Regions from separate parts of the Kosakonia radicincitans DSM 16656 genome, predicted to be linked through region 2. Evidence: predicted binding sites of a transcription regulator. Region 2 holds the regulator's gene; the other holds the start of a gene.
What was found. The regulator sigma-54, encoded in region 2, starts transcription at its own class of promoters, with help from an activator protein. The targets are predictions, from matches to a motif close to GTTGGCACANNTTTCGCTNT.
Positions count from the first base shown of each region.

Region 1: hypA (hydrogenase maturation nickel metallochaperone HypA) is a predicted target of sigma-54. The motif match lies at 8,208-8,227, and genes of this name have one in related genera.

Region 1 is NZ_CP018016.1:1,105,997-1,117,061, reverse strand. It holds gene Y71_RS05565 (sensor domain-containing diguanylate cyclase) at 1-215, shown strand, start outside; gene hycI (hydrogenase maturation peptidase HycI) at 241-696, opposite strand; gene Y71_RS05555 (formate hydrogenlyase maturation HycH family protein) at 689-1,099, opposite strand; gene Y71_RS05550 (NADH-quinone oxidoreductase subunit B family protein) at 1,099-1,863, opposite strand; gene Y71_RS05545 (formate hydrogenlyase complex iron-sulfur subunit) at 1,863-2,405, opposite strand; gene hycE (formate hydrogenlyase subunit HycE) at 2,422-4,131, opposite strand; gene Y71_RS05535 (respiratory chain complex I subunit 1 family protein) at 4,144-5,070, opposite strand; gene hycC (formate hydrogenlyase subunit 3) at 5,073-6,887, opposite strand; gene Y71_RS05525 (4Fe-4S dicluster domain-containing protein) at 6,884-7,492, opposite strand; gene hycA (formate hydrogenlyase regulator HycA) at 7,588-8,055, opposite strand; gene hypA (hydrogenase maturation nickel metallochaperone HypA) at 8,254-8,601, shown strand; gene hypB (hydrogenase nickel incorporation protein HypB) at 8,605-9,477, shown strand; gene Y71_RS05505 (HypC/HybG/HupF family hydrogenase formation chaperone) at 9,468-9,740, shown strand; gene hypD (hydrogenase formation protein HypD) at 9,740-10,861, shown strand; gene hypE (hydrogenase expression/formation protein HypE) at 10,858-11,065, shown strand, end outside.
Region 2 is NZ_CP018016.1:524,206-535,270, forward strand. It holds gene arcB (aerobic respiration two-component sensor histidine kinase ArcB) at 1-12, shown strand, start outside; gene elbB (isoprenoid biosynthesis glyoxalase ElbB) at 243-896, shown strand; gene mtgA (monofunctional biosynthetic peptidoglycan transglycosylase) at 893-1,624, shown strand; gene npr (PTS phosphocarrier protein NPr) at 1,626-1,898, opposite strand; gene rapZ (RNase adapter RapZ) at 1,895-2,749, opposite strand; gene ptsN (PTS IIA-like nitrogen regulatory protein PtsN) at 2,792-3,283, opposite strand; gene hpf (ribosome hibernation promoting factor) at 3,365-3,652, opposite strand; gene rpoN (RNA polymerase factor sigma-54) at 3,675-5,108, opposite strand; gene lptB (LPS export ABC transporter ATP-binding protein) at 5,157-5,882, opposite strand; gene lptA (lipopolysaccharide ABC transporter substrate-binding protein LptA) at 5,889-6,443, opposite strand; gene lptC (LPS export ABC transporter periplasmic protein LptC) at 6,412-6,987, opposite strand; gene kdsC (3-deoxy-manno-octulosonate-8-phosphatase KdsC) at 6,984-7,550, opposite strand; gene kdsD (arabinose-5-phosphate isomerase KdsD) at 7,565-8,551, opposite strand; gene Y71_RS02625 (calcium/sodium antiporter) at 8,565-9,539, opposite strand; gene mlaF (phospholipid ABC transporter ATP-binding protein MlaF) at 9,769-10,581, shown strand; gene mlaE (lipid asymmetry maintenance ABC transporter permease subunit MlaE) at 10,589-11,065, shown strand, end outside.

The DNA.
Region 1 (11,065 bases), 580 kb from region 2:
CGGTACTACTGGCGAACACGCCGACTCACAATGCTGATGCGTTTCTCTTCGATCTGCAATCACGCATCGATGCCATCGACCATCTTTCCGGCAAGAATTATCACATCAACTACTCGCACGGGATTATTGAAAACGGCGGCGATAAGTACACCACGCTGCGCGGCATGCTGGAAGATTGCGATAAGGTGATGTACTCGGAAAAACGCCGTCGTTAATACAGCGCCGGAAACCCGGCGCTGTTTATAGCGGCTCGAACCCGCCGTTGCCTTCCCAGCCAGCCAGCCGCTGGTAAATTGTTTCTACCGCCGCTTTCACTGGCGGCGTCATCGGGTAGTAAAAGCCGACAATATCGGGCTGAATGCCAAGAAAAATCACCTCGCCAATATCCTCTTTCAACTGATCGATCAGATAGTTGAGCGGCATATTGTGAGTGGTCATCAGGAACATCTCCGCGATGTCATCGGGATCGACAATGCGCATCTCGCCGGGGTTCAGCCCCATATCGGTAGCATCCACAATCAGCAACCGCGTCGGGCGCAGCTCGCGGATCGCCACCACGTCGTTTTCCGGTGCGCTGCCGCCGTCGATCACGCGCCAGTTTCCCTGCGGGTTTTCCGCGCACATCTGCGCCAGCAACGGGCCTGCGCCATCGTCGCCCATCATGCTGTTGCCCACGCAAAGTAATACGTCAGTCACGTAATCTCCTTACCATCAAATAGATAGCGCTTTCCTGATGAATGTCGTGCAACATCGACAGCAGCGCCCTGCTCCAGGCCTGCTGCTGTTCATTCTGCCCGGCCAACGCCCGGTCAAAGGCGTTGGCCAGCATCATCACGTGCGTGCTGTCGATAACAATCTCGCCGTAACGCGGCACGCCTTCCATTTTTCGCCGCGCTTCACTGCCGCTCTCCAGCGTGCCGATCCACGCCAGATAAGCCTCCCAAGGGCAGGAAAGCGCCGTTTCCAGGCAATCGATCACGCCAAGATGGTGACCAATCGCCAGAGAGTAATAGACCACCTGCTGCGCCTGCGGCGGCGTGGCATCATTCTCATCGACAAATTTCCGCCGCAGCTGGCTAAAGGCCACCGTCTCGCTCATCAGATTTTCGCCTCCTGCACCACCTGATTAAGGTGGCTGACAATTTCGGTCAGACGCGGATCGTTCTCCTGCGCTAACCAGCGCACCACTTCATGTTCGCCGACGCTGCGCAAGCGCAGGTAATCATCGGCAATCTGGCGGCCATAGCGGTAACCCGCGAGGCGACGTGCGGTGCGATCCACTTTCACCCGCAGCGGCTGCACCATAGTCGGATGCAGGATCTCTGCCGGTTGATCGTCCTGTTCGCCGGGCAGACGGGCATGAATTTTCTGCTCCAGCAGCCCCAGCGCCATAGCAAAACCATACAGCGTGGCGGCAGGCGTCGGCGGGCAGCCGGGAATATAGACATCCACCGGAACGATTTTATCCGTGCCGCCCCAGACACAGTACAGGTCGTGGAAGATACCACCGCTGTTACCGCATGCGCCGTAGGAGATACAGATTTTGGGATCCGGCGCAGATTGCCAGGCGCGCAGCGCCGGTGAACGCATCGCGCGGGTGACGGCGCCGGTAAACAGCAGAATGTCGGCGTGGCGCGGTGAAGGTACGACCTTAATGCCGAAGCGTTCTGCATCGAACAGCGGCGAAAGCGTCGCGAAAATCTCGATCTCACAGCCATTGCAGCCGCCGCAATCCACACGATAAACGTAAGCGGAGCGTTTGATTTTATTCAACAGCGAGGCTTTCATACTGGCGATGGATTCCTCCACCGTCATCGGCACCGGAATACCATCCGCATCACGCGGACCTATTAGCTGGCTCATTAGCTGGCCTCTCTCATATGGCGGGTCAATTCGACGCGGTCGGACGACACCAGGCATTTCTGGCGTTTGCAATCCGGGCAGGTCTCAAAGCTGGCGCGGTGCTGCTCTGCGCGGGTATCCCCGTTATGCGCCAGCAGCGCAATGGCGTAATCGATCTCTTTCTGCACCGCAAAAGGCCGCGCGCATTCGCGGCACTGGCACAGCTCGTAGCGCGACTGTTGCAGAAAATCGGCTTTGCTCCACACCGCCAGTTCGTACTCCTGAGAGAGCTTAATCGCCGCCGTTGGGCACACTTCTTCGCAGCGGGCGCAGAAAATGCAGCGCCCGAGATTAAACTGCCAGGCCAGTTCGCCGGTCGCAAGATCGGTTTCCACCGTCAGCGCGTTCGACGGGCAGGCATTGACGCACGCCGCGCAGCCAATGCACTGCTGCGGGTTGTGCTGCGGTTTGCCGCGGAAGTTTTTATCCACCGGCATCGGCGCAAGCGGATACGCGCTGGTTGCCGTCCCGGTTTTGATCACTTTTTTGATAAAGGTAAACATTGCTAGCGTTCTCCCACTATTTCAACGGCGAGTTTTTACGCTCGATCCCGTAACGCTCCAGCTCTTTGTACGGCACGACCTTGCTTTTCTTCTTGCGCACATCCACCACCGTCATGCGGTCGGTGCAGGAGTAGCAAGGATCGAGGCTGCCAATAATCAGCGGCGCATCAGAAACGGTGTTGCCGCGCAGCATATAGCGCAGCGTTGGCCAGTTGGCGTAGGTCGCCGCACGGCAACGCCAGCGATAGAGCTTCTGGTTGTCGCCGGTCATACTCCAGTGGATATCATCCCCGCGCGGCGCTTCGGCAAAACCAAGGGCAAAACGGTGCGGAATGTAGGTAAAGCCTTCAACCATCAGCGGGCCGCCGGGCAGATTATCCAGACCGAAATCGATCATGTTCAGCGCGGTCAGCACTTCGTTGATACGCACTTTCAGGCGGGAAATGACATCGCAACCCTGCTCGCTGTGCACGGTCATTGGCAACAGGCCGTAACCGGCAAACGGGTGATCGGCGCGGGTATCGCGGGCGTGACCGCTGGCGCGCACCATCGGGCCGACGTTACTGAAATCGCGGGCGATTTGCGGATCAAGACGGCCAATACCCACGGTGCGCTGCTCGATATTCGGCGTGCTCATCAGCACATCAACCAGCTCCATCACATCGCGGCGCATCTGCTGCACCAGCGCGCGCGTCTGCACCATATCGTCTTTCAGCATGTCGCGGCGAATGCCACCGATCAGGTTCAGACCGTAGGTTTTACGCGCCCCGGTAAGAATTTCCGCCATCTTCATTGACGTTTCACGCACGCGGAAAAACTGCATAAATCCGGAGTCAAAACCGACAAAGTGGCAAGCCAGACCGAGGTTTAACAGGTGCGAGTGCAGACGTTCCACCTCCAGCAGAATGGCACGGATCATCTGCGCGCGTTCCGGCACCACGATGCCCATCGCGTTCTCTACCGAGGTGGTGTAAGCGGTACTGTGGGCAAACCCGCAGATGCCGCACACGCGATCCGAGAGAAAGGTGACTTCGTTGTAACCCATGCGGGTTTCCGCCAGTTTCTCCATCCCGCGATGCACATAGAACATGCGGTAGTCGGCATCGACAATATTCTCGCCATCCACAAACAGGCGGAAGTGGCCCGGTTCATCCGACGTAACGTGCAGCGGGCCAATTGGCACCACATTGTTTTTCTTGTCGCCCAGCTCGTTGATGAATTCATAAGTTTCCGCGTCGGTGGTCGGTGCGGGACGCTGGCGATAATCCATGCTGTCTTTACGCAGCGGATAGAGTTCGTCCGGCCAGTCATCCGGCAGCACCAGGCGTCGCTCATCCGGCAAACCGACCGGCACCAGGCCATACATATCACGCACTTCGCGCTCGCCCCACACGGCCGCAGGCACGCGCGGCGTCACGGATGGATACTCCGGTTTCAGCGCATCGACTTCAACGCGCACCGTTATCCAGCATTTGACGCCCTGCTCCATCGACAGCACGTAGTAAACGGCAAAGTGACCGTTCAGCTTGCGCTCGTCGTTACCAAACAGCACCGACAGCCAGCCGCCCTGCTGGTAGTAAAGAAACTCCACCACCTCCGGCAGGTAGTTCACTTTCACGGTAAGGGTGATTTGGTCTTTGGTCTGCCACGCTTCATCCAGCACTACGCCGGGAAATTTCTCGTGCAGCGCAGCCAGATAGTGTTGACCGATTTTTTCTTCAGACATGCATAAACTCTCTTAATACGTCGCCAGTAAGGAGACGAACGCTAAAAAGGCAACGCCGAACCCGGCCCAGGTGACGCGTGACGTGGCAGCAAAACGCAGGCGCGCCATGCTGTTTTCAAACAGGGCAATCACCAGTACGCCAACAATTAATTTCACCACCGCCACCACCAGCGCCAGCAGCAGACCCGCCGCGCTGAAGCTGCTCATCTGCCCCCACGGCAGAAAGACGCCGACAAACATTTGCAGCACCACCAGCTGTTTTAAGCTGATGCCCCACTTCAGCAGCGCAAAGCCGCTGCCGCTGTACTCCGACAGCGGCCCTTCCTGCAACTCCTGCTCCGCTTCCGCAAGATCAAACGGCAGTTTGCCCATTTCGATAAAGGTGGCGAACGCGCAGGCGCAGAGCGCCAGAAACAGCGGGATTGAAGCCGCGCGCGGCCAGTGGTAAACGGTGTCGGTGATATGGCTGATATGAGTGGAACCTGCGACCAGCGCCGCCACCCACAAACCGAGCAGCAAAATCGGCTCGACCAGCACGCCCAGCATCGCTTCGCGGCTGGCGCCGATGCCGGTAAACGGGCTACCGGTATCCAGCCCGGCAATAGCAAAGAAGAAGCGGGCAATGGCGAACAGATAGATCAGGGTGATCAAATCGCCCAGCAAAGGCTGCGGCGAGTTAATGGTGACCACCGGCAAAGCCGTCGCAATGGTCAGCATCACGCCCACCATCACAAACGGCATCAGGCGAAACACCCAGCCGGACGCTGCAGGCGCAATACTCTGGCGGCCCAGCAATTTGACCAGGTCGCGGTACTCTTGCAGCACGCCAGGCCCACGGCGATTGTGCAACCGGGCGCGCGCCACGCGGCTGATACCGGACAGCAGCGGCGCAAAGGCAAACAGCACCAGCGCCTGCAATAACGCATACAGAAAATTCATCATCAGGCTCCTCGGGAAATCACCACAACCACCAGCACCGCCAGCTCAATCAGTGCCAGCCGACGAAACAGCAGCGGAGCCGCGTCGGTACGCCAGCCGGGCAGAATCAGCGTGGGTTCCAGCCATTTGCGCAGCTTCAACACCGGGGCAAATGCGGCTTTTACCGGCATGGCAAAACCGTGGGCGGTGATCACCATTGAGCCTTCATGATCGTAGCCGCAGACCCAGGCGCTTCCGCGGCTGCGGGACGGAAGACGATCGCCTTTAAACAGCACCATCAACAGCAGCGGCAGCAGTGGCATGGCAATCAGCAGCAGCGTGATCATCGGTTGTGACACCACCGTGTTCGCGGTATGCAGCGGCAGCGGTACGGCGGCATACAGACGCGGCAGCAGCCACGGCGCAGCAACGCCGCCAATAACGCAGCAGAGTGCCAGTACGGCCACGCTTGCGGTCATCAGCCAGGGAATGGATTGCGGGTTTTCCGCCTGCGGGGTGCGCGGCGCGCCAAGGAAGGTGACGCCATAGACTTTCGCCATACACATCACCGCCAGCGCACCGGTTATCGCCAGGCCAACGGCCAGCAGCGGCCCAATCAGTTGCAGGACAAAGTGGCCGCTACCGCTCAGGCTGAAGAAGGATTGATAAATCACCCACTCACCGGCAAAGCCATTGAGCGGCGGCAGCGCCGCCATCGCCATCAGCCCGACCAGCATCGCCAGCGAGATAAGCGGCATTTTTTTGCCGATACCGCCCAGTTTTTCGATATCGCGATAGCCGGTGCCAAACCACAGCGCACCCGCGCCAAGAAACAGCGTGCTCTTAAACAGGCTGTGGTTGAAAAGGTGATACAGACCGCCAACCAGCCCCAGCGCCATCAGCGCCGGTTGCTGCAATGCCAGCCCGGTTACGCCCGCGCCAAGGCCAAGCAAAATGATGCCGATGTTTTCCAGCGTGTGATACGCCAGCAGGCGCTGAATATTGTGCTCCATCAGCGCATACAAACCGCCGACAAAGGCGGTGATCATGCCGAATACCAGCAGCACAACGCCCCACCACAGCGGCGGCTGGCCGCCCAGCAAGGAGAAACTGAGAATGCCGAACAGCCCGACTTTCATCACCACCGTAGAAAAGAGCGCGGCGGCCGGCGCTTGCGCGCTGGCATGCGCCTGCGGCGCCCAGGCGTGCAGCGGAATAATCCCCGCCAGCAAACCAAAACCAATCACCCCCAGCAGCCAGACGCCACTGCTCAGTTGTTGCCCGCTAAGCTGAACAAAATCGAGCGTCTGATAACGCTGCCAGATAAACCAGCAGGCCAGCACCAGCAGCACCGTGCCAAGACGCCCCATGGCAAACCACAGCTTGCCAGAGGCGCTGCACCCGGTAAGAAACACCGCGCTCAGCGCCATGATTTCGCTCATCACGACCAGCTCGCCCAGATTCGCGGCGCAGACGGCGCACAGCGCGGCGGCCAGTAGCAAATTGATCAACAACCCGTTGGCTTTCACCGCGTCATGGCGGTGCCAGTGGATGTTATAGAGGCTGATAAGCAGGCCGCAGAGGCCGAAGGTGATCACCCACACGGCACGCAGGGGTGTGACCAGTAACGGGTACTGCAACAGCGTCAGGCTGCCGGAAACGGCATCAGCGCCCAGCAGCGACAACAACCCGGCGACTGTCGCCATGGCGCTGCCGATTGCGCCGCCAAGACCGGCCAGCCAGCCGCTGAGAATTTTCGCCCGCGTAAACAGGTACGCCAGCGCAGCAGCGCAGATAAACACCGCCACCGCGCCGTTGAGCAAAGAGAGGATCGTCATTTTGCACTCCGGTTAAGCTGGGTAAACAGCGACAAATCGCCGTAGTCCGTATTCAGGGTCTGCTCGCGTTTGCGACGGCTGGCGCGGGCGATGTCGAGGTTATTGACCAGATGCAGCGCCTTGGTCGGGCACATCCGCACGCAGGCCGGGCCTTGATCATCGAAATGGCAGAGATCGCACTTCACGGCGATAGCCCGCACGCCAGGCACCCAGTCCAGCAGCGTACTGACGCGCGCAGGCGCAGGCGGCGCGGCGGGCGCGAGCGGCGAGTTAACGTTGGCCGGAATATCCAGCGGACGGCTACCGGCAAATTCGATAGCGCCAAACGGGCAGGCAATCGCGCACAGTTTGCAGCTTACGCACAGGCTTTCATTTAACTGCACCGCGCCATCGACGCAATTAATGGCGTTTACCGGACAAACGCCCGCACAGGGCGCGTCTTCGCAGTGGTGGCACTGCTGCGGCGCGGATTCATGTTCATTACGCATCACGCGCAGCCGCGGCATCGACTGCAAGCCATACGCGCGGTGCGTCTCCGCGCAGGCCGCCTCGCAGGTGTGGCAGCCGATACAGAGCGCCGGGTCGGCAATTACAAAACGGTTCACCAGCTAATCCTCAGGTGATTCACCCAGTCCGGGCGGTCATTTTTGACGAAATCAGTCGCACGACGTGTCACTTCGACACATCTCGACACCCAAACTCAGGCCAGCGCAGACGCGTGCGCGCTGCTGGCAAGAAGAGAGAGATTGATGGGGGTATCGTTTTCCACCGCCGCGTACAGGCTGTCGTAAACCGTGGCGATTTTTTCCAGATAGTGCTCCAGCACTTTTTCACGATCGTGGGTGCTGATAACGCCGTCCACTTTGCCGTCGCTGGTGAGCTGCGCCTTTGCAATCAAGCGTTTATCGCTGCCATCTTTATTGGCAATCGCATATTCGATGGTATGACCATTAAAGCCGCCGGTCAGAGAGACGGTGACCGTGAAGTGGCCGAACAGCTCAAAACAGAGCTGCTGCTCTGGCGCGCAACCTATGGCATGGTGCAGGCGCGCTTTTGACAGCGTGATCCCCTGAACCAGCGCGTTGCAGTAACTGCGCCACTCCTCCTGCAGGAGATGGTGTCGCCCGGCAATGTAATCTGCCTTTTCGCTAATTTCCCAAATCGTCATGTCTGCTTACCTGATTAATTGAAACAACGGCGGTAAAGCATCATCCATGCCAACATTTAATTTATTGATTATTAAAGGAATAAATAAAAATATTCGTTAATTTCGACGTGTCATCTCGACAGGTTCGACATCGTCACAGTGTCAAAATCACTCATGGCACTCTTATTGCATTAACGCGGCAACTCATAAGGAGGGATTATGCATGAGATCACTTTGTGCCAGCGGGCGCTGGAAATTATTGAACAACAGGCCACCGCGAGCGGCGCGCGTCGGGTTACCGGCGTCTGGTTAAAAGTGGGCGCATTTTCCTGTGTCGAAACCGAAGCTTTAACGTTTTGTTTTGATCTGGTGTGCCGTGGCAGCCTGGCTGAAGGTTGTACACTGCACATCGAACAACAGCAAGCGGAGTGCTGGTGCGAGTCTTGTCGGCAGTACGTCACGCTGCTCACCCAGCGTGTTCGCCGCTGCCCACAATGCCACAGCGACCAGTTGCAGATCGTTGCCGACGATGGAATGCAAATTCAGCGCCTGGAAATTGAGGAGTAAACAATGTGTACAACATGTGGTTGTCAGGACGGTAACCTTTATATCGAGGGTGACGAACATAACCCGCACTCTGCGTTTCGCAGCGCACCGTTCGCCCCTGCTGCGCGCCCTGCGCTAACTATAACCCGCGTCAATACCCGAGAGTTCACCCCAACCCAATCGGGTAACGGCGATTTGCATTACGGTCACGGCGAAGCCGGCACCCACGCGCCGGGCATGAGCCAGCGCCGGATGCTGGAAGTGGAGATCGACGTACTGGATAAAAATAACCAGATCGCCGCCCGCAACCGCGCCCGCTTTGCCGCCCGCCAGCAACTGGTGCTGAACCTGGTCTCCAGCCCTGGCTCCGGCAAAACCACCCTGCTTACCGAAACCCTGCAGCGCCTGAATGCGCGCGTACCCTGCGCGGTGATCGAAGGGGATCAGCAAACCGTCAATGACGCCGCACGTATTCGCGCCACCGGTACCCCGGCGATTCAGGTGAACACCGGCAAGGGTTGCCACCTGGATGCGCAGATGATTGCCGATGCTGCGCCGCGTCTGCCGCTCGACGATCGCGGCATTCTGTTTATTGAAAACGTTGGTAACCTGGTATGCCCGGCGGGCTTCGATCTGGGCGAACGCCATAAAGTGGCGGTACTGTCAGTGACTGAAGGGGAAGACAAGCCGCTGAAATATCCGCACATGTTCGCTGCCGCCTCGCTGATGCTGCTGAACAAAGTGGATCTGCTGCCGTACCTCAATTTCGATGTCGAACGCTGCATCGCCTACGCCCGTGAAGTGAACCCGCAGATTGAGATCCTGCTGGTTTCCGCCACCAAAGGCGACGGGATGGACGCCTGGCTCGACTGGCTGGAGACACAACGATGTGCATAGGCGTACCGGGGCAAATTTGCGCCATTGACGGCCTGCAAGCCAAAGTGGACGTCTGCGGCATTCAGCGCGACGTGGATTTAACCCTGGTCGGCAGCCATGATGAACACGGCCAGCCGCGTCTCGGCCAGTGGGTGCTGGTGCATGTCGGTTTTGCCATGAGCGTGATTAACGAAGCGGAGGCGCTGGATACGCTGGCGGCGCTGCAAAACATGTTCGATGTCGAGCCGGATGTCGGCGCGCTGCTCTACGGCGAGGAGAAATAATGCGTTTTGTCGACGAATATCGCGCCCCGGAACAGGTGATGCAACTGATTGCCCATCTGCGCGAACGGGCCTCTCATCTTAGCTATACCGCCGCGCGTCCGCTGCGCATTATGGAAGTGTGCGGCGGCCATACGCACGCCATCTTTAAATTCGGCCTCGATCAGTTGCTGCCGGAAAACATCGAGTTTATCCACGGGCCGGGCTGCCCGGTGTGCGTGTTACCAATGGGGCGTATTGATACCTGCGTGGAGATCGCCAGCCATCCGGAAGTGATCTTCTGTACTTTCGGCGACGCCATTCGTGTACCGGGGAAAAAAGGCTCGCTGTTACAGGCGAAAGCGCGCGGTGCCGATGTGCGCATCGTCTATTCACCGATGGATGCGCTGGCGCTGGCGGAAAAAAATCCGCAGCGCAAAGTGGTGTTCTTCGGCCTCGGTTTCGAAACCACCATGCCCGCCACGGCCATTACGCTGCAACAGGCGAAAGCCCGCAACATCAATAACTTCTGGTTTTTCTGCCAGCACATTACGCTGATCCCTACGCTGCGCAGCTTGCTGGAGCAGCCGGATAACGGCATCGACGCTTTCCTTGCGCCCGGCCATGTCAGCATGGTGATCGGTACCGACGCGTACACCTTTATTGCCGAAGAATTTCGCCGCCCGCTAGTGGTTGCCGGGTTTGAACCACTGGATTTGTTGCAGGGCGTGGTGATGCTGGTGGAACAGAAAATCGCCGCGCAGAGCCGGGTGGAAAACCAGTACCGCCGCGTCGTACCGGATGAAGGCAACCGGCTGGCGCAGGCCGCCATTGCCGATGTGTTTGCCGTCAGCGGCGACAGCGAGTGGCGCGGGCTGGGGGTGATTGGCGAATCCGGTGTACATCTGACGCAGGCTTATCAGCAGTTTGATGCCGAAGCGCACTTTCGTCCGGCCGCGCAGCAGGTGTATGACGATCCGCGCGCCCGCTGCGGCGATGTGCTGACCGGCCGCTGCAAACCGCACCAGTGCCCGCTGTTTGGCAACACCTGTAATCCGCAAAGCGCCTTTGGTGCGCTGATGGTCTCCTCAGAAGGAGCCTGCGCAGCCTGGTATCAGTATCGCGCTCAGGAGTGTGAAGTATGAATGAAGTCCAACTCGCCCACGGCAGCGGCGGCCAGGCGATGCAACAGCTTATCAGCCAGCTCTTTATGGAGGCGTTTGCCAACCCGTGGCTGGCCGAGCAGGAAGATCAGGCGCGGCTGGATCTGGCCGCACTGGCCGCCAGCGGTGACAGGCTGGCGTTCTCCACCGACAGCTATGTGATCGATCCGCTGTTCTTTCCCGGCG
Region 2 (11,065 bases):
GGAAAAAAATGACCCCGGATTAACCGGGGTGCGCGAATACTGCGCCAACACCAGGGAAACCGTAGCTGCGCCGTAGTTTTTACTCTTTTTTGCAAGGGCGTAGCCTGAAAAAATTCGACCACACGCACATAAGATAGCAAATCTTAAATGATTTGTTACATCAATCAGTGAAATGTGTGAAGCAAGGCTCCCTTATCAAAATTTTTAATTATCGACAGTACGCTGCATAAAGGATGAGCAAAATGAAAAAAGTAGGCGTGATTCTTAGCGGCGCGGGTGTCTATGACGGTGCGGAAATCCATGAAGCGGTGATCACGTTACTGGCGATCGCCCGTTCAGGTGCTGAGGCAGTTTGTTTCGCGCCGGATAAATGGCAGAGCGATGTGGTGAATCACCTGACAGGTGATGTCATGACGGAGAGCCGCAATGTGCTGGTCGAAGCGGCCCGAATTGCGCGTGGAAATATCCGGCCGCTGGCACAACTATCAGTAAATGATCTGGATGCGCTGATTGTGCCTGGTGGTTTTGGTGCGGCCAAAAATTTGAGTAATTTTGCCAGCCAGGGCAGCGCGTGTGTTGTCGATAATACGCTTAAACAGCGAGTGCTGGAGATGCATCAGGCGGGTAAACCGCTGGGATTTATGTGTATCGCTCCGGCGTTGCTGCCGAAAATTTTCGACTTCCCGCTGCGTCTGACAATCGGTACGGATGTCGATATCGCTGAAGTGCTGGAAGAGATGGGCGCGGAACATGTGCCGTGCCCGGTGGACGATATTGTGGTGGATGAAGAGAATAAAGTGGTAACCACGCCAGCGTATATGCTTGCTGAGGATATTGCGCAGGCTGCGGCGGGGATCGAAAAGCTGGTTGCGCGCATACTGGTGCTGGCGGAATGAGAAATGGCTTTCGCGGCCCGCTGAAAACTATGCTGAAACGTATTGCGCTGCGGGTTTTACTGGTACTGGCCATTTTCTGGGGCGGCGGCATTGTGCTGTTCAGCTTTCTGCCGGTGCCATTTTCTGCCGTGATGGTCGAGCGGCAAATTGGGGCCTGGCTGACAGGTAACTTTGGTTATGTTGCTCATTCCGACTGGGTCAGTATGGATGAAATTTCGCCGTGGATGGCGCTGGCTGTTGTCGCAGCAGAGGATCAGCGTTTCCCCGATCACTGGGGGCTGGATTTTGGCGCGATCCAGAAGGCACTTTCACATAATGAACGCCATGAGAACCGTATTCGCGGCGCGTCGACTATCTCTCAGCAAACGGTGAAAAACCTGCTGTTATGGGATGGAAAAAGTTGGGTGCGAAAAGGGCTGGAAGCCGGGCTGACGCTGGGGATGGAAGCGGTGTGGACGAAACGGCGTATCCTGACGGTGTATCTTAATATTGCGGAGTTTGGCGACGGCGTGTTTGGCGTGGAAGAGGCGGCTCAGCGCTATTTTCACAAACCGGCCAGCCGGTTAACCATGTCGGAAGCGGCATTGCTGGCGGCAGTACTGCCAAACCCAATACGTTTCCAGGCGGCAGCGCCATCCGGCTATGTCCGCAGCCGTCAGGCGTGGATCCTGCGCCAGATGCGCCAGCTCGGAGGCGAAGGCTTTTTGCAGAACAATAAGCTGTACTAACTCAGTCTTCGTCAAAGCCCGCGTTAAACAGGGCAATCACGGCTGCCAGGGCTTCTTCTTCCTGCGGGCCGCTGGCTTCGACTTCAATTTGCCGCCCTTTTGCGGAATCCAGCATCAGCAATGCAATCACGCTGCTGGCTTCCGCTTCGGTGCCTTCGTCGTTACGCAGTAACACTTCTGCGTCAAACCCCTGTACCAGCTCAAACAGTTTCATCGCCGGGCGCGCATGCATGCCCAGTTTATTGGTGATCTCAACGGTTTGTTTTACGGTCATGTTTTGCGTTTTTCCAGCGTACGGTGACGGGACTGAACGTTTTTACCGCGCGAGCGGAAATAATCTGCCAGCTGTTCGGCGACATAAACAGAACGATGCTTACCGCCAGTACAGCCGATAGCGACGGTCAGATAGCTACGGTTGTTGGTTTCCAGCATCGGTAACCACAGTTCAAGATAACTGCGGGTCTGGTAAATAAAATTGTGCACTTCGGTATGCCGGTCAAGGAACGCCGCGACAGGTTTGTCGAGACCGGTCATCGGGCGCAGTTTCGGATCCCAGTGCGGGTTGGGCAGAAAGCGAACGTCAAAGACGTAGTCAGCATCGATAGGAATCCCGTGCTTAAAGCCGAACGACTCAAAGACCATGGTCAGTTCGCGCTCGCGCTTGCCGAGCAGGCGAGTGCGCAGCATTTCGGCCAGCTCATGTACCGACATTTCGGAGGTATCGACAATCAGGTCCGCGCGGGAACGCAGTGGCTCCAGCAGGTTGCTCTCTTCATCGATAGCACTTTCCAGCGATAAATTTTTGCTGGAGAGCGGATGTAAGCGGCGCGTATCACTGTAGCGACGAATCAGCGTGTTGCGGTCAGCATCAAGGAACAGCAACTGCGGCGAGAAGGCGTCAGGCAGGCTGCTCATCGCCTGTTCAAAAATTTCCGGTGATTCCGGCATATTACGCACATCAATACTGACGGCGGCAGAGGTCTGACGATCGGCGAGTGTCTGCGCCAGTTGCGGCAGCAGCACTACCGGCAGGTTATCGACACAATAGAAGCCCATATCTTCCAGGGCGCGCAGGGCCACGGATTTGCCTGAACCCGAACGACCACTTACGATCATCAGGACCATGAACCGTTTCTCCCCATAACGACAAAAAAGGTGTTCTTCCCGTTACGCATCGTCGCTTTCGCCTTCTGTCTGCGTGATTATCTGATACAGCTCTTCATCGTTCTGCGCACTGCGCAGGCGACGGCAAATGGTTTTATCCGCCAGCCGTTTGGCCACCAGCGAGAGCGTATGCAGATGCGTTTTGGTTTGATCGGCCGGCACCAGTAGTGCAAACAGCAGATCGACAGGCTGATTATCGATAGCGTCGAAAGCAATGGGCGTTTCGAGTTGTACAAAAACGCCGACGGCGCGCAGCGTGTCCTCTTCCAGCTTACCGTGGGGGATGGCTATACCGTTACCAATACCGGTACTGCCCATCTTCTCACGCGTAAGAATGGCTTCGAAAACGACCTGTGGCGGCAGGCCAAGCTGTTTTGCCGCCAGTTCACTGATGATTTCCAGAGCACGTTTTTTGCTCTGGCAGTGAACGCCGCTACGTGTACATTCCTGGTTAAGGACATTGCTCAGTTGAAGAGCGGAATCGTTATTCATCATAATTTCACCTAAGCGCCGTCAGAGCCACGCACCCTACCGGGTTGCGGTAGGGTGCAACGCGCCAAACGAACGCCCGGACAATTAGTGTTGTTTCAGTTTATCTTTATGTTTCGTGAGCTGCCGCGACAGTTTATCGATCAAACCGTCGATGGCAGCGTACATATCCTGTCCTTCCGCGCTGGCATGCAACTCGCCTCCATTAACATGCAGGGTTGCATCCGAGGTATGGATCACTTTCTCCACTTTCAACACAATATAGACCTGATTAATCCTTTCGAAATACTGCTCAAGCTTGGCAAATTTGCTGTTCACAAATTCACGTAAGGCATCAGTGATTTCGACGTTTTGTCCTGTGATGTTAAGCTGCATAGTGTCTTCCTTATCGGTTGGGTCACACCAGCTGTTTACGCTGGTTAGACGGCGGAATGGATAAAGACTCTCGATACTTCGCAACGGTACGCCGCGCTACCATAATTCCTTGATCGGAAAGGAGCGTCGTCAGCTTACTGTCGCTCAGTGGTTTTGCAGGGTTTTCTGCGGCGATTAATTTCTTAACCAGTGCGCGAATGGCTGTTGACGAGGCTTCGCCGCCGCCTTCCGTATTCACATGGCTGGAGAAGAAATACTTCAGTTCAAAAATGCCGCGAGGACTGTGCAGGTACTTCTGCGTTGTCACACGGGAAATCGTGGACTCGTGCATTTCGACGGCCTGAGCGATATCCGCCAGCACCATCGGTTTCATAAACTCTTCGCCCTGTTCAAAGAATGCCTGCTGCTGCTCGACGATGCAGCGGCTGACGCGCAATAGCGTGTCATTACGGCTTTCAAGGCTTTTGATCAGCCACTTCGCTTCCTGCAAATTACTGCGGATAAACTGGGTGTCGGCGTCATTGCGCGCGCCGCCGCCCATTGAAGCGTAGTGCTGGTTGATTTGCAGACGCGGAATGCTGTCGGAGTTCAGTTCTACCGTCCAGCGCCCGTTGTGCTTACGCACCAGCACATCCGGGATGACATATTCTGGTTCACCGGTCTGGATCGACTGGCCGGGGCGCGGATCCAGCGACTGGATCAGATTTACTGCTTCTTTCAGCACATCCTCTTTAAGACGTGTGACGCGCATGAGAGAGCGGAAATCATGGTTAGCGAGCAGATCAAGGTGATCGCTGATAATCAGGCGAGCCTCTTCACACCAGGGCGTATCTTTCGCGAATTGGGACAGTTGGATCAACAGGCAGTCGCGCAGATCGCGCGCAGCGACGCCAACCGGATCGAAACGCTGAACGCGCTTTAATACCGCTTCAACTTCATCGAGACCGATTTCTTCATCGCCCATGCTTTCCAGCACATCCTCAAGCGACACGGTAAGGTAGCCGGTCTCATCGACAGCATCGACAATAGAGGTTGCGATTGCGCGATCGGTATCGGAAAACGGCGTTAACTCTACCTGCCACATCAGGTAATCCTGAAGAGACTGTGTCGTTTCACCCTGATAAATCGGCAGTTCGTCATCAATATAATCGTGGCTGCTGCCGGAAGGCGTTCCGGCGGTATAAATCTCATCCCAGCTGGCGTCCAGCGGCAGCTCTTCAGGCATCTCTTTCTGTTCGAGCGCGTCTACAGTATCCAGGCCTTCATTTTCCTGGGTTTGTTGGCTATCCACTTCTTCATGAAGATCGGCTTGTTCCAGCAATGGGTTACTCTCCAGCGCTTGCTGAAGTTCCTGCTGAAGTTCTAACGTAGACAGCTGCAACAGACGGATAGCCTGTTGCAGTTGCGGCGTCATAGCTAGCTGTTGGCTAAGCCTTAATTGCAAACCTTGCTTCATATTCAGAGCAGCACTCTCCGCCAAAATACCTCAATAAACTCTACCCTATCAGAGTCTGAAGTCTTCCCCAAGATATACGCGCTTAACGTGTTCGTCTTCAAGGATTTGCTGCGGTGTACCATGAGCAATTAAATGCCCCTGGCTGACGATATAAGCACGTTCACACACCGCCAGCGTTTCGCGAACATTGTGATCAGTAATTAACACGCCTAACCCACTGTCACGTAAGTGTTCAATGATGCGTTTGATGTCGATAACCGAAATAGGATCGACGCCCGCAAAGGGTTCATCCAGCAAGATAAATTTAGGATTTGCCGCCAGTGCGCGCGCAATTTCAACGCGGCGACGTTCACCACCGGAAAGGGACTGTCCCATATTGTCGCGCAGATGCTCAATATGGAACTCTTCCATCAACTCGTTAGCGCGATCCTCGCGCTGTTCGGAAGTCAGATCGTCACGGATCTGAAGCACCGCCATCAGGTTGTCGTACACGCTCAAACGACGAAAAATAGACGCTTCCTGCGGCAAATAACCGATGCCGCGACGTGCGCGCGCATGCAGTGGCAGTAAGCTGATATCGTCGTCATCAATAATGATATTGCCCGCGTCACGCGGAACAATCCCGACCACCATATAGAAGGTGGTCGTTTTCCCTGCGCCGTTAGGGCCAAGTAGCCCAACAATTTCGCCAGAGTTAACGGTCAGGCTGACGTCTTCAACCACGCGGCGACCCTTATAGGCTTTCGCGAGATTCTTTGCAGTTAATGTTGCCATAACGAATTAGTTACTCTTCTTAGGAGCCGGGGTTTGGGTGTTGCCCTTGTCCTGCAACTGCGACGGCACCAGTACGGTGGTGACGCGTTTACCTTTGTCGCTGAACGCCTGCATTTTCTGCTCTTTCACCAGGTAGGTGATCTTGTCGCCTGTGATGTTGCTGTCCAGCTGCTCGAGATAGGCCTTACCGGTCAGCACGACAAAATCTTTTTCCAGCTCGTAGTGCATCTGTAAAGCGTGGCCTTTCACCGGTTTGCCGTTGTCCTGCATCTGATAAAACGTAGCCGGGTTGCCATAACCATCAATGATCTCTTTGCCTTGCTGGCCGCCCGGACGCGTCACCACCACTTTATCGGCGTTGATTTTAATGGTTCCCTGCGTCACCACGACATTGCCGGTGAAGGTGACAATATTGCCCTGCATATCCAGCGACTGCTGATCGGAGTCGATATGGATCGGCTGTTCGGTATCACCGGTCACGGCAAAAGCCGGAAGCGCAGCGGCAAAAAGCGTACTGGCAAGAACCAGGTTAAGGCTGAGTTTGTTTGTTTTGAATTTCATAGGAGCTTCTAACCTTTTCAATCAGCTCGGCGTTTTTGCTGCGTAAGTTGCCGCGCATTTTCAGGCCGGTGGAATTAAATGTTGTTCCGTACAATGTTACCTGATCATCGGAAGTAACATCCTGCGTTACCAGATTGATCTGGGCGTTATCCGTGGTGATTTTTCGTAGCTGTGCATCTGCTGTCAATGCGTTGACCTCAACATGTCCGTAAAGGTAAAGCATTCTGTCGCTTGTTAATTTCGCTTTATCTGACTTAATTGACCAGGTCGGTATTTTGTTCTGGTCAAAGGTTGTCAGCACCGGTTTCGCGTACCAACTCACGCCATCGACGGAGTAGTATTCGACATTTTGCGCAATCAAGCGGTAGTTGAGCGCACCTTCCGGGCTATAAACCACCGTGTCGGTGTGTTTGCTGGTGTAGGTTGGCGCTTTGTCGTCAGTTGTGGTTTGTTCAGGTTCATCCTGAGAGGTCAGGTTAATACCAATCAGTACCAAAGCGACCAGCGCCAGTAGAATAATGACCCAACGTCTGGTTTTACTCATATCGATTGCCCTTTGGCCTCATCCAGCTTGCCCTGCGCCAGCAGCAACAAATCACACACTTCACGGACTGCGCCGCGGCCTCCATTGATGCGCGTAACATAATCGGCACGCGGAAGCAGCAAGGGATGCGCATCGGCGACGGCAATGCTTAGACCAATTTCGGCCATCACCGGCCAGTCAATTAAATCATCACCCACATAGGCAACCTGCTCCGGCGTTAGCGCCAGCCTGGCCAGTAATTCATGGTAGGCCAGTAGTTTATCCGACTGTCCCTGATACAGGTGCTTAATCTTCAGGGTTTCACAACGATCTTCTACCAGTTTAGCTTTTCGACCGGTAATAATGGCGATCTCAATGCCGGAAGTTAATGCACAGCGGATCCCGTAGCCATCGCGAACGTTAAACGCTTTTAGCTCTTCCCCATTGTTGCCCATATAGATGAGGCCATCGGATAGCACGCCGTCCACATCGAGGATCAGCAGGCGAATTTTTTCCGCTTTACTCATGACTTGCGCGCTAACCGGCCCATAACAGGTTGGAAGCGACGCGCCAGCATTACTCATTCTGATGTCCTTCTTTACACTACGCCAGCGCGCAGCAAATCATGCATATGTAACACACCCAGCAACTGGTCGCCATCGGCAACCATCACCGAGGTAATGTGGCGGGACTGCATCAGGTTCAGCGCATCAACCGCAAGCGTATTAGGCCGTACGCGAATGCCGCCCGGTGTCATCACGTCAGCAATACCCATGTTGCGTACATCTCCGCCCATATCAAACACGCGACGTAAGTCGCCGTCGGTAAAAATGCCTTCGATCTTCATCAGATCGTCGCAGATCACCGTCATACCTAAATTTTTGCGTGTGATCTCCAGCAGCGCATCGCGCAAACTGGCGGCCTTGCTGACATGCGGGATCTCATCGCCGGTGTGCATGATATCGTTGACGCGCAACAACAGCTTGCGTCCCAGCGCGCCGCCAGGGTGAGAAAGGGCGAAATCCTCTGCGGTAAACCCACGCGCTTTCAATAGCGCAACCGCCAGCGCATCACCCATGACCAACGCGGCTGTGGTACTGGAAGTCGGCGCCAGGCCAAGCGGGCAGGCTTCTTTAGGCACCTTCACGCAGAGATGAATATCCGCCGCGCGCGCCATACTGCTTTCCGGGCGGCTGGTCATACAGATCAGCGAAACTTTTAGCCGTTTCAGTACCGGGATCAGCGCCAGTATTTCGTTTGATTCGCCAGAGTTAGACAGGGCGATCACCACATCCTGCGGGCTGACCATACCCAGATCGCCATGAGCCGCCTCGCCGGGATGGACAAAAAAGGAAGGGGTGCCCGTGCTGGCGAATGTGGCCGCCATTTTTCTGCCGATATGGCCGGATTTTCCCATCCCCATCACCACTACTTTGCCGGCGCAATAGAACATTTTCTCGCACGCCTGAGCGAAGTCATGGTTGATGTATTGATCAAGCTGTGCGAGGCCTTCACGTTCAATCTCGAGGACGTCTTTGCCTGCTTGTTGAAAGTCAAAACCCGGCTGCAAATCTATTTGCGACATAATGCGTATCCGATTATCCAGTCAAAAGCGGCGACAGCCAGTACAGCATCGCCAGCCATACGATAAACCCGCTAAACAGCAGCGCGCCCACGCCCTTACTGATCTGCTTACGTTTCCAGCAGGTAAGGGCAAAAATGGCGCTGACCAGTAACATCACGCCATAATCACGCGTAAAAGCCATCGGGTTAAACGTGCCCGGCGCAATCAGCGCGGGCAAGCCAAGCACGATAGCAATATTAAAAATGTTGGAGCCAATGATATTGCCTATCGCAATATCGTCTTCCCCCTTGCGTGCTCCCGCAATGGCTGTTGCCAGTTCCGGAAGCCCGGTGCCGATGGCAATAACCGTCAGGCCAATGGTGAGTTCGCTGATCGCAAAATAGTTCGCCACCACGGTGGCGTTATCCACCACCATGCGTGTTGCCATCGGCATAATAATCAGCGCGACGCCCAGCCACAGGCAGGCGACAGAGAGCGTGCCATCGCGTGGCAATTCAGCCAGTTGCTCGCGTGTCAGGCTATCATTGCCCTGACGCTCGGCGTGGCGGGCAATTTTAACAATGAACACCAGCCATAGCACGGCTAATAACAGTAAAATAATGCCATCTACGCGCGTTAGCTGCCCATCGTAAAGCACAGCGCCAGCCAGCAAGCTGGCTAACAAGGTTAGCGGTAATTCTCGACGCAGAATATCGGAATGCACGGTAAAAGGGTGCAGCAGCGCCGCGACGCCGAGAATCAATAAGATATTGGTAATGTTGGAGCCGATGGCGGTACCGATAGCCAGATCAAGCTGGCCATGAAAGGAGGCTGCAACCGAGGTGATAATTTCTGGTAATGACGTGCCGATACTGACAACGGTCATCCCGATGATTAAAGGGGGTACGCCTAATGCCCGGCAAAGTATCGAAGCTGCGAACACCAGACGATCGGCGCTGTAGACCACCAGGAGTAAACCAATTATCAATAGCGCCGTGGCTAAAAGCATCTAACGTCCTTTCTTAAGGTATAATTCTGCCGGTTTGCAGGCCGCCATGTCGTGCGAAACCGGACGTTACGCATAGCGTAATGATTCCTAATTTTGACTTTATGCGGCTCAAAAGTAAAACAAATGCCAGCTTTCGCTAACCTCCGCGGGTAATATTCTGTAAAAATATTGGGTTTTAGATGTTAGCAAGCGTCATGCTTATATCCGATAAGGTCGAAAGGAAAAGAAAATGAGCCAGACTGTGGCGAATCTGGTCGATGTCCGTGGCGTGAGTTTTTCCCGCGGCAATCGATCCATCTTCGACAATATTTCACTGACGGTACCGCGCGGTAAGATCACCGCGATCATGGGGCCGTCGGGGATCGGCAAAACAACGCTGCTGCGCTTGATTGGCGGCCAGATCCCGCCAGACAAAGGCGAGATATTGTTTGATGGCGAGAACGTGCCGGCAATGAGCCGTTCGCGTCTTTTTACCGTACGTAAACGAATGAGCATGCTGTTCCAGTCTGGCGCGCTGTTCACGGATATGAACGTTTTTGACAACGTTGCTTATCCCTTGCGTGAGCATACGCATCTGCCCGCGCCGCTATTGCACAGCACGGTGATGATGAAGCTGGAAGCCGTCGGTTTGCGCGGCGCCGCACGGCTGATGCCTTCGGAGCTCTCTGGTGGCATGGCGCGACGTGCTGCGCTGGCGCGCGCTATCGCGCTGGAGCCGGATCTGATCATGTTCGATGAGCCGTTTGTTGGTCAGGATCCAATCACTATGGGCGTGCTGGTAAAATTAATTTCTGAACTCAATAGCGCGCTTGGCGTCACATGCATCGTGGTTTCTCATGATGTGCCTGAAGTGCTGAGCATTGCTGATTATGCCTACATCGTGGCTGACCGTAAGATCATTGCCCACGGTAGTGCGCAGGGGTTACAGGAAAATAGCGATCCTCGCGTGCGTCAGTTCCTTGATGGCATTGCCGATGGCCCGGTGCCGTTCCGCTATCCGGCTGGTGATTACCAGCTCGATTTATTAGATTCAGGGAGTTAAGACGCTCATGCTGTTAAATGCACTGGCGGCGCTAGGACATCGCGGCATCAAAACGATCGCCACATTTGGGCGTGCCGGTTTGATGTTGTTCAACGCGGTGATTGGCAAGCCAGAATTCCGTAAGCATGCGCCGTTGCTGGTTCGCCAGCTTTATAACGTCGGCGTGTTATCCATGCTCATCATTATTGTCTCCGGCGTGTTTATTGGTATGGTGCTCGGCCTGCAGGGTTATCTGGTGCTGACGACTTACAGCGCAGAAACGAGCCTTGGCATGCTGGTGGCGCTGTCGCTGCTGCGTGAATTGGGGCCGGTGGTTGCTGCACTGCTGTTTGCCGGCCGCGCGGGTTCTGCGTTGACGGCCGAGATTGGCCTGATGCGCGCTACTGAGCAGATCTCCAGCCTGGAGATGATGGCGGTTGATCCGTTACGTCGCGTGATTTCTCCCCGTTTTTGGGCTGGTGTTATCTCGCTGCCGCTGCTGACG